One region of the Spongiibacter tropicus DSM 19543 genome, then DNA from elsewhere that is predicted to be linked to it. Evidence: predicted binding sites of a transcription regulator. Region 1 holds the regulator's gene; each other region holds the start of a gene.

What was found. The regulator sigma-54, encoded in region 1, starts transcription at its own class of promoters, with help from an activator protein. The targets are predictions, from matches to a motif close to TGGCACANNNNTTGCNNT.
Region 2: a site for sigma-54 is predicted at 1,453-1,470, ahead of galU (UTP--glucose-1-phosphate uridylyltransferase GalU). Genes of this name have one in related genera too.
Region 3: a site for sigma-54 is predicted at 1,677-1,694, ahead of G411_RS0107425 (formate/nitrite transporter family protein). Genes of this name have one in related genera too.

Annotation. Positions count from the first base shown of each region.
Region 1 covers NZ_ATUS01000002.1:240,566-243,645, reverse strand. Annotated here, with positions in the region: gene rapZ (RNase adapter RapZ) at 1-272, opposite strand, end outside; gene ptsN (PTS IIA-like nitrogen regulatory protein PtsN) at 278-733, opposite strand; gene hpf (ribosome hibernation-promoting factor, HPF/YfiA family) at 767-1,054, opposite strand; gene G411_RS0112775 (RNA polymerase factor sigma-54) at 1,131-2,612, opposite strand; gene lptB (LPS export ABC transporter ATP-binding protein) at 2,745-3,080, opposite strand, start outside.
Region 2 covers NZ_ATUS01000006.1:32,721-35,800, reverse strand. Annotated here, with positions in the region: gene G411_RS0117815 (phosphohexomutase domain-containing protein) at 1-485, opposite strand, end outside; gene galU (UTP--glucose-1-phosphate uridylyltransferase GalU) at 493-1,329, opposite strand; gene fabA (bifunctional 3-hydroxydecanoyl-ACP dehydratase/trans-2-decenoyl-ACP isomerase) at 1,552-2,076, shown strand; gene fabB (beta-ketoacyl-ACP synthase I) at 2,135-3,080, shown strand, end outside.
Region 3 covers NZ_ATUS01000001.1:1,584,493-1,587,572, forward strand. Annotated here, with positions in the region: gene G411_RS0107420 (bifunctional protein-serine/threonine kinase/phosphatase) at 1-654, opposite strand, end outside; gene G411_RS0107425 (formate/nitrite transporter family protein) at 651-1,499, opposite strand; gene G411_RS0107430 (ATP-binding protein) at 2,196-3,080, shown strand, end outside.

The DNA of each region.
Region 1 (3,080 bases):
GCATCCAGAAAAATGATTCGCAACTGTGCGAGGTCCCGAACCTGCTCGCAAAGGGACTTGAAGCGCGAGAGTTCGTCAGGAGAGTTGCGGGCGTCGATACAAACGGCGACCTGTTGATGGACCTTGAGCTGGCTTTGCGAGAGCTCATGTACCAGCGCCGGTAACAGGGAAACTGGTAGATTGTCGATGGCGTAAAAGCCCTCGTCCTCCAGTTGATGAAGTGCCGTACTTTTCCCTGATCCCGAGCGGCCACTGATAATGATCAGTTTCATGGCGATCAGGGCGCGCGGGTTACAGCAGTAGTGTACAGGGCTTCATCGCTGCCCGCGTTGCGCAGCTGTTGACGAAAGCCGTCGTCGTTAAACACATTGGCTAGACTGGCCAGCACTTTGATGTGCTCGTCGTGGGCTTCCGCAGGAACAATGAGTGCGAACACCAGGTCGACGGGTTGATCGTCGATGGCCTCGAAATCGATGGGCTCGGCGAGCTTCAGCAGAATGCCGGTAATCGCCGTACACTGCTGGCTTCGGCAGTGGGGAATCGCAACCCCGTGACCGATACCCGTGCTACCCAGTCGCTCTCGGGCAAGGAGTTCGTTGAACAGATCGTCAGCGTTGAACTGGCTATTGTCGTCGGCGACAAATATCGAGATCTGTTCAAGAAGACGTTTTTTACTGCCTACGGACGTACCCCAGTGGGTACGTCCTTGGCTCAGTATCGCATTAAGGCTCATATTATTAGGTATCCGGAAAAACCGGCCCGGCGCTTACCGGCCCAGGTGTTTTTCCTTGTGTTTGATCAACTGGCGATCCAGCTTGTCGGTCAGGCTGTCGATCGCAGCATACATATCTTCCGATTCGCATGTGGCAAACAGGTCCGCGCCTGCCACATGCACTGTCGCTTCCGCTTTTTGTACCAGCTTCTCGACTGAGAGCGTAACGTCCGTATTGGTGATATTGTCGAAATGTCGTTGCAGTTTGGCAAGCTTGTTATTGACGTATTCACGCAGTGCCGGTGTAACTTCAACGTGGTGACCACTGACAGTTATCTGCATATCTTGCTCCTTTTACACTCAGATCGTCCTGCGCCTCCCGGCGTAGGGTCAGGGCTGCGCGATTTAACGCAGCCAGCTATACCAGTCGCTTCCGCTCATTAGAGGGGGGAATGACCAGTGATTCTCGGTACTTGGCGATGGTTCTCCGCGCGACCTTGATACCCTGTTCGGCCAACAGTTCGGTAATCTTGCTGTCGCTGAGTGGCTTTCGCGGATTTTCTGCGGCGATCAGCTTTTTGATCAGCGCGCGAATGGCGGTCGATGAGCACTCGCCGCCGGTATCGGTCGATACGTGGCTGGAGAAAAAGTATTTCAGCTCGTAAATGCCCCGCGGTGTATGCATGTACTTCTGGGTGGTGACCCGCGAGATCGTGGATTCGTGCATGCCCACGGCGTCGGCAATGTCATGCAACACCAACGGTTTCATCGCCTCGTCGCCGTATTCGAGAAAGCCTCGCTGATACTCGACGATTTTGCTGGCGACTTTCATCAGGGTTTCATTGCGGCTCTGCAGACTTTTGATAAACCAGCGCGCTTCCTGGAGGTTGTCGCGAATATAGTCTTTTTCGCTGCTGGTACTGCTTTTGGCCAGTGCCGCATAGTGCGAGTTGATTTGGATTTTCGGGGCAATATCCGGGTTGAGTTCCACCAGCCAGCGGCCGTCTTTTTTACTGACGAAGACATCCGGGACGACGTATTCGGTATCGCCGCTACTGATTGCATCGCCGGGCGTGGGGTTCAGGGACTGGATCAGCAGCAGTGTATCCCGAAGCTGATCTTCCTTGAGGCGACAGCGGCGCATAATCTGGTTGTAGTCGCGGTTGCCGAGCTGGTCCATATGCTGCTCTACAATCTGCATGGCCTCTTGCAGATAAAGCGTCTCGCGGGGCAACTGCCGCAACTGAATAAGCAGACACTCCTGTAAATCCCGGCCACCGACGCCAGGGGGGTCAAACTGCTGAATCAAGTGAAGGACGGCGTGGACTTCTTCGATTTCGACGTCTTCATTGTCGAAGGCATCCACCAACTCTTCAGGCGTGACGGTCAGGCGGCCTTTTTCGTCGATGGCGTCGATGATGGCATCGGCAATGAACTGATCGATTTCAGACAGGCGACTCAGGTTGAGCTGCCAGCGCAGGTGGTCTTGCAGGGAATCTGAGCTGCCGTGGCGGTAGTCATTGCTGTAATCGTCATCGCCGCTGGGAGCGCTGCTCGCCGGGCCGGAGCTTTGGTAAACGTCATCCCATTGGCTGTCTACCGGCAGGTCCTCGGGTATTTCGCTGCGCTCGGCCCATTCGCTGTCTGCGTCGCTGGCGGTGGGCTCGCTTTCGTTGCTGCTGCTGTCGTTTTTGGTATCGCTGCTTTTTGACTGACTGTTGCTGTCTTGCTCGGGGGTGTCGTTTTCTTCCTCCAGTTCCAGAAGCGGATTGGAGTCCAAAGCAGACTGGATTTCCTGTTGAAGGTCGAGGGTGGACAGTTGCAATAAACGAATCGCCTGTTGCAGCTGGGGGGTCATGGTCAGCTGCTGACCGACTTTAAGCTGGAGCGATTGTTTCATAGGCAGCGGTTTCTACTACACCAAATTCTGAAGACATTTGTGCCTGATTGGCGGCACTTTAAGGTCAGTGTAGTCCTGCCGGAGAGCGGCTGCAATAGGCGTATAAAGCAATTGCTGTGCCGATTTTTCCTATCACAACGTGAACTTATCGCCAAGATAAATATCCCTGACGACCTGGTTGTTGAGTACGGATTCGGCGTTGCCTTCGGCAACAATACGACCTTCGCCGACGATGTAGGCTTTTTCGCAGATATCGAGGGTTTCTCGTACATTGTGATCGGTGATTAACACGCCGATTCCGCGGGCCTGAAGGTGTCGAATAATGTGCTGTATGTCGTTAACCGAGATGGGGTCGACGCCGGCAAAGGGCTCGTCGAGCAAAATAAAACTCGGCTCTGTCGCCAGCGCGCGAGCGATTTCGACGCGTCGGCGCTCGCCGCCGGACAGCGCCATGCCGGGCGATTTACG
Region 2 (3,080 bases), on a different contig from region 1:
ACATAGCCGAGCAAATGTTCAACGTAGGCCGCACTGGTATCCAACGCTTCCAGCTTACCGCGCTCAGCAGCCGGCGCCGCAAACGTATTGCGCTCGGCCAGTGCTTTGATATCCAGCAGACCCGTATCACCACTAATGGGCTTGGAGCCCTCGCGCACGAATTTCATGCCATTGTAGTCTTTGGGGTTGTGGCTCGCAGTAACAGCAATGCCGCCATCCATGTCGGCGTGGGACGTCGCGAAGTAAATTTCCTCGGTCCCGCAAAGGCCGATATCATAAACATCTACCCCCGCGTCACGCAGACCGTCACTCAGCGCGCCTTTGATGGCTTCACTGCTAAGGCGAATATCGTGCCCCACTACGACCTTTTTCGGCTGAATCACCTCCGCGAAGGCGCGACCGATACGGTATGCAATGTCTTCATTCAACTGGTCGGGAATACGCCCACGCACATCGTAGGCTTTAAAACAGCTTAATTCCTGCATAAGTACCTCAGCCCTGACCGTCTTCGTAAACATTCTCGTAAACGTAGTTAGTGGCCTCGATAAAGCCAGGCACACTGCCACAGTCAAAGCGGCGTCCGCGGAATTTGTAAGCCAGCACACAACCGTTCTGCGCCTGCGTCATCAGGGCATCGGTGAGCTGAATTTCTCCATTTTTACCGGGGGGCGTGTCACGAATAATGTCAAAAATATCCGGGGTCAGAATATAGCGACCAATCACCGCCAAATTACTCGGCGCATCTTCCGGCTTGGGCTTCTCAACCATGTCTTTCACTCGGAACAGACCATTCCCCATGTCATCGCCGGCAATGACACCGTACTTTTCGATGTTCTCCATCGGGACTTCCTGAATGGCGACAATGCTGCAGCGAAACTGGTTGTAGAGCTTCACCATTTGCGTCATGACACCGTCGTCGCCGGGGTTCACACACAAGTCGTCAGACAGGATTACGCCGAAGGCCTCGTTACCGACGAGACACTCGCCCGTCAAAATGGCATGCCCCAAGCCCTTCATCTCGCGCTGGCGGGTCATCATGAACGTGCCCTCACTCAACACCTTGCGGATGCTGGTCAGGTAGGACTCTTTGCTGGTGCCGGCAATCTGGTTTTCCAGTTCGAAGCTAATATCAAAATGATCAGCAATTGCCCGTTTGCCACGCCCGGTTACCAACGCGATTTGGTTCAGCCCAGCTTCAATAGATTCTTCAACCCCGTACTGCACCAACGGCTTGTTCACGATCGGCAGCATTTCTTTGGGCATTGATTTTGTAGCTGGCAAGAAGCGGGTGCCATAGCCGGCAACCGGGAAGAGGCATTTTCTAATCATAGTCAATCCTGTTGTTGTGATAAGCGACTCAATCCATAGTGAGCCCCACGCGTGAATTCTCCCAGCACAACTGGGAATGCGCAATCGCCGCACAGTCTAATGTGCGCGGCTTACCAATTTGTGACAGCAATCTTTGGGCCAATGTTGACATTTTTGTGTGCTCGAACGGGCCTTATGCTACTATGCGCGCAACTGTTTTCTCACTGAAAAGTCTTATTTCTCATGTCTCTTACCCATAAAAACAGCTTTACCAAAGAAGAACTCATCGACTGCGGACACGGCCGCCTTTTCGGCCCCGGCAACCCGCGACTGCCCGTCGACAACATGCTGATGCTAGACCGCATCACCCATATCAGCGGCGAGGGCGGCGAGTACGGCAAGGGTCAGCTGGTGGCCGAACTGGATATCCATCCGGACCTCTGGTTCTTCGACTGCCACTTTATCGATGACCCCGTTATGCCCGGCTGCCTCGGCCTGGATGCCATGTGGCAGCTGGTCGGTTTTTTTCTCGGCTGGCGTGGCAATGGCGGCAAGGGGCGCGCACTCGGCGCGGGTGAAATCAAGTTCACCGGACAAATTCTTCCGGATACCAAGCTGGTCACTTACACTTTGAACTTTAAGCGCCTGATCGAGCGTAAGCTGGTCATGGGTATCGCCGATGGCGAAGTCGCTGTCGACGGCAAAGTGATCTACACCGCCAAGGATCTGCGGGTTGGCCTGTTCAAGGACGACGCCAACTTCGCCTGAGTCGCAGGCCGCAGTACAACACTCATAGAACTGAACACAGGACAATAACGAGGTAAACATGAAACGTGTTGTTGTAACCGGGATGGGTATCGTCTCCAGCATCGGCAATGATATCAGCCAGGCCCTCTCGTCACTGCAAAACGGCAGCTCCGGTATTCGCGCCAACGAGACCTATAAGGAAATGGGCTTTCGCAGCCAGATCTCTGGCTCGATTCGCGACCTGGACCTGAAAGAGCATATCGACCGCAAACAACTGCGCTTTATGGGCGACGCGGCAGCCTTCGCCTATGTCGCCATGCAAGAAGCCATCAGTGATGCCGGGCTGGAAGAGAAAGACCTCGATAATGAGCGCACCGGCATTATCGCTGGCAGCGGCGGCGCCTCATCGGCCAACCTGATTGAATCCGCCGATATCGTCCGCGAACGCGGCGTAAAACGCGTCGGCCCCTACCGTGTTACCCAAACCATGGGCAGTACCGTTTCCGCCTGCTTGGCAACACCGTTCAAGATCAAAGGGGTCAACTACTCGATTTCTTCCGCCTGCGCCACCAGCGCACACTGTATCGGCAATGCCGCTGAGCTGATCCAGCTTGGCAAGCAAGACATTATCTTCGCCGGGGGTGGCGAAGAGGAACACTGGACACTGAGCTGCCTGTTCGACGCCATGGGCGCCCTGTCGACCAAGTACAATGACTCGCCGGAACAAGCCTCCCGGCCCTACGACGCCAATCGCGATGGTTTTGTCATCGCCGGCGGTGCGGGCATGGTCGTTCTGGAAGAGCTGGAACACGCCAAGGCCCGCGGTGCAAAAATTTACGGCGAACTGGTCGGCTACGGCGCCACCTCAGACGGCTATGATATGGTCGCGCCGAGCGGCGAGGGCGCAGCACGCTGCATGCGCTTAGCTCTGCAAGGCGTTAACAGCGATGTTGACTACATCAACTCCCACGGCACCTCGACCCCCGCAGGCGACATGCAGGAGCTGAAAGCCATTAAGCAAGCCT
Region 3 (3,080 bases), on a different contig from region 1:
CACGGTGGCCGCATCGAGGTATTCATACACACCGTCAGTCGCCAGCAGAAAGACATCACCTGCACGCAGCGGCAGTGCCCGATAGTCGATTTCCAGCGGTTCCTCCACGCCCAGCGCGCGGCTCAGATAGCTTTCCTCGCGGGATATACGCAGGCGGTGGTCTTTGGTGAGCTGTTCCAGCTCACCCGCTTGCAGGCGATAAATGCGCGCATCGCCCACATGAAACAGGTGGGCCGTAGCCGCTTTGATCACCAGCGCACTAAAGGTGCAGACATAGCCCCGGTCGGCATCGTGGCGGTATTCGCTGCGGCGGGTTTGCGATACCAGCCAGGAATTGCTGGCGGCGATCACGCGCTCGGCCGCGGTGCGCACCGACCAGGCTTCGGAGGTACAGAAGTAGTCATCGAGAAAGCTTTGCACGGCACTCGCACTGGCGATCTGGCTGACCGGACTGGAGCTGATGCCATCGGCGATGGCAACGGCGGCGCCCTTGAGGCTGAGCTGGGGCTCGGGGGGAATCCTCGCGGCGCAGGCGTCCTGATTGTCGACCTTGCGTCCCTTATCTGAATACTGGCCGACACTCAGTTGCAGTCGCGGCGGTGTGGCTGCCACGTTTGCCCCGGCTACACTGGCCGGGGCCGTGGGACGGTTCATGCAGAGGTCGTCGCCGCTTTGGCAGCCGGTGCTGCAGCCACTTTTCGCTTGGCGCCGGTGCGCACATGCGTGGTGTAGAGAGTCAGGCCGGTGAACGCCAGACCGCCAACCAGGTTGCCCAGTGCGGTGGGGATTTCATTCCAGAAGAAGTAATCACCAATGGAGAATTCGCCGCCCATAATCATCGCGAAGGGGAACAGGAACATGTTCACCACCGAGTGCTCGAAGCCCATGAAGAAGAACAACATGATGGGCATCCACATCGCCAGCACCTTGCCACTGACGTGGGTGGAAATCATCGCGCCGACAACGCCCATCGACACCATCCAGTTACACAACATGCCGCGAATGAAAATGGTGAGCCAGCCGTCCATGCCGTAGGCCGCGTAGCCCACGGTACGCGATTCACCGATACTGGCCACTTTCTCGGCGATCGCGCCGCCATCGGTGTTGTAACCCATGGTGAAGATGTACGACATCATCACCGCCACGGTAAAGGCACCGGCAAAGTTGCCGACAAACACCAGCCCCCAGTTGCGCAAAATTTGTGAGGGGGTGACGCCGGGGCGCTTATCCAGCCAGGCCAATGGCGTGAGCATGAAGACGCCGGTCAGCAGGTCGAAGCCCATCAGGTAGAGCATGCAAAAGCCCACCGGGAAGAGAATCGCGCCGATCAGAAACACCCCGGTTTGCACCGCCACAGTTACCGCAAACACCGCCGCCAGTGCCAGAATGGCGCCCGCCATATAACCGCGAATCAGGGTATCGCGAGTGGACATGTGAACCTTGGATTCACCCGCGTCGACCATTTTGGTCACGAACTCGGAAGGAACTAAATAAGCCATAGAATTAGCCTCGCTCAGCGTTTAATGCACTACTTTCGATAAATGGTTTGAAGCCGCCCAAAGCGCATAAAAAAAGCGCCCGCACTTACCCCGCTTGCTGCAGGTCAGTGTCGGACGCCTTTATCCGGATACGCTCAATGTCGATCGAAGCCAGCCTTGGCCTCGAGTGATTTACGTTTCGCAAGCCTCGTGCCAATTAGGCAAAGCGGGGTAAGTTGTTGCAGAGAAAGGATTTATTGGAATCTCGGGAACGCCGCGCAAAGCAACAACATGCGTTGCACTGGTGCAGGCGCTGCAAACGCTGCGCCGTATTGGATCAAAACACAGTGAAATTAAGGCGCGATATGACGCCTACAAATTCAGCCTCCAGGCAATGAGCAAGGTATAACTCGCCGCCCTCGTCGAATCGAGGGCCAGTCAAGCCTGTCGCCGCAATGTTGAGCTAGCCTGCACAGTTCTGCGCTCTGCAATTGCTAGAGTCAGAACCGCTTCGCTATGATGGTGCCACCGTTCTAACCCGACTTGCTGCGCTTCCCGCTTTGTTCGCGAAGTGCCCTGTGCATTGCTGTGAACAATAACGCCTTAACCAACAACATCGCGGCATGGCTTTTCTTATTCCTTACCGCACTCTTTGCGCCATCGCTGCTGGCAGCAGACTCGCCGTGCCAGTTTCAATGGGATGCGAGCGCTGCGCCGATGACAGCGCTGGCCGGTCAGTGGTGCGCGCAGAGTGGCGACGCCAGCGGGCAGCTCAACGTGCCCGGCACCTGGCACAATACCCGGCTGGCAGAAGCCCGGGTGCCCGGCGATGCCGAAGTGCACTACCGCCTGACGGTGAAACACGGCGAGCTTGACCGCTCACTGGCCATTCGCCTGCCTCGCCCCTACGACAGTTATCGCCTGCGGGTTAACGGTCGCGAGCTGCTGGCAACCGGCCGATACAGTGCTTCCGGTCACGATGAACGCTACCCGCACTATGCCCAGTTTTATGCCAGCGGCGACCAGAGCCTGATTGAGGTCGATGTTGCCAACCAGCAGTTCATTGCCGGGGGCATGCGCTCGCCCCCCATATTGGGGCTGGCCGATGACATGTATGAATGGCGGGCCAGAGAGCTGGCCATTGAAGGCTTTCAGTCCGGACTGCTGGTGTTGATGGCCTTTATCCAGCTCGGCCAGTTTGCCGCCGCGCGGCGTGTCTATGCCGCCCAGCTTTTCTTCGGATTAACCTGTTTGTCGGTGGCGGTTTTTTCCAGCCTTGGCGGCGAACAGTGGCTGAGCCTGTTGCTAGCACCGTGGCACCTGGCTCCCGACCTGCATTTGCGCTGGGCGATGATTCCCCTTGCCATTCTCGGTTTAAGCGAATTCAGCGCGCAGCTCTTTCCCGATGAGTTTCATCGCCGCCCCCGACAATACTGGCGCGCCATTACTGTCGTCTTCCTGCTGGGAAGCCTGCTGCTGCCCAGCCGCCCTCTGGCCGTGCTGTTCTGGGCAATGGAGAGCGCAGCCCTGCTGATGTCGGGTTATATCCTGTTCGCCACCTTCCGTGCGGCGCGGCAACGACGGCCCGGCGCCCTCTCGCTC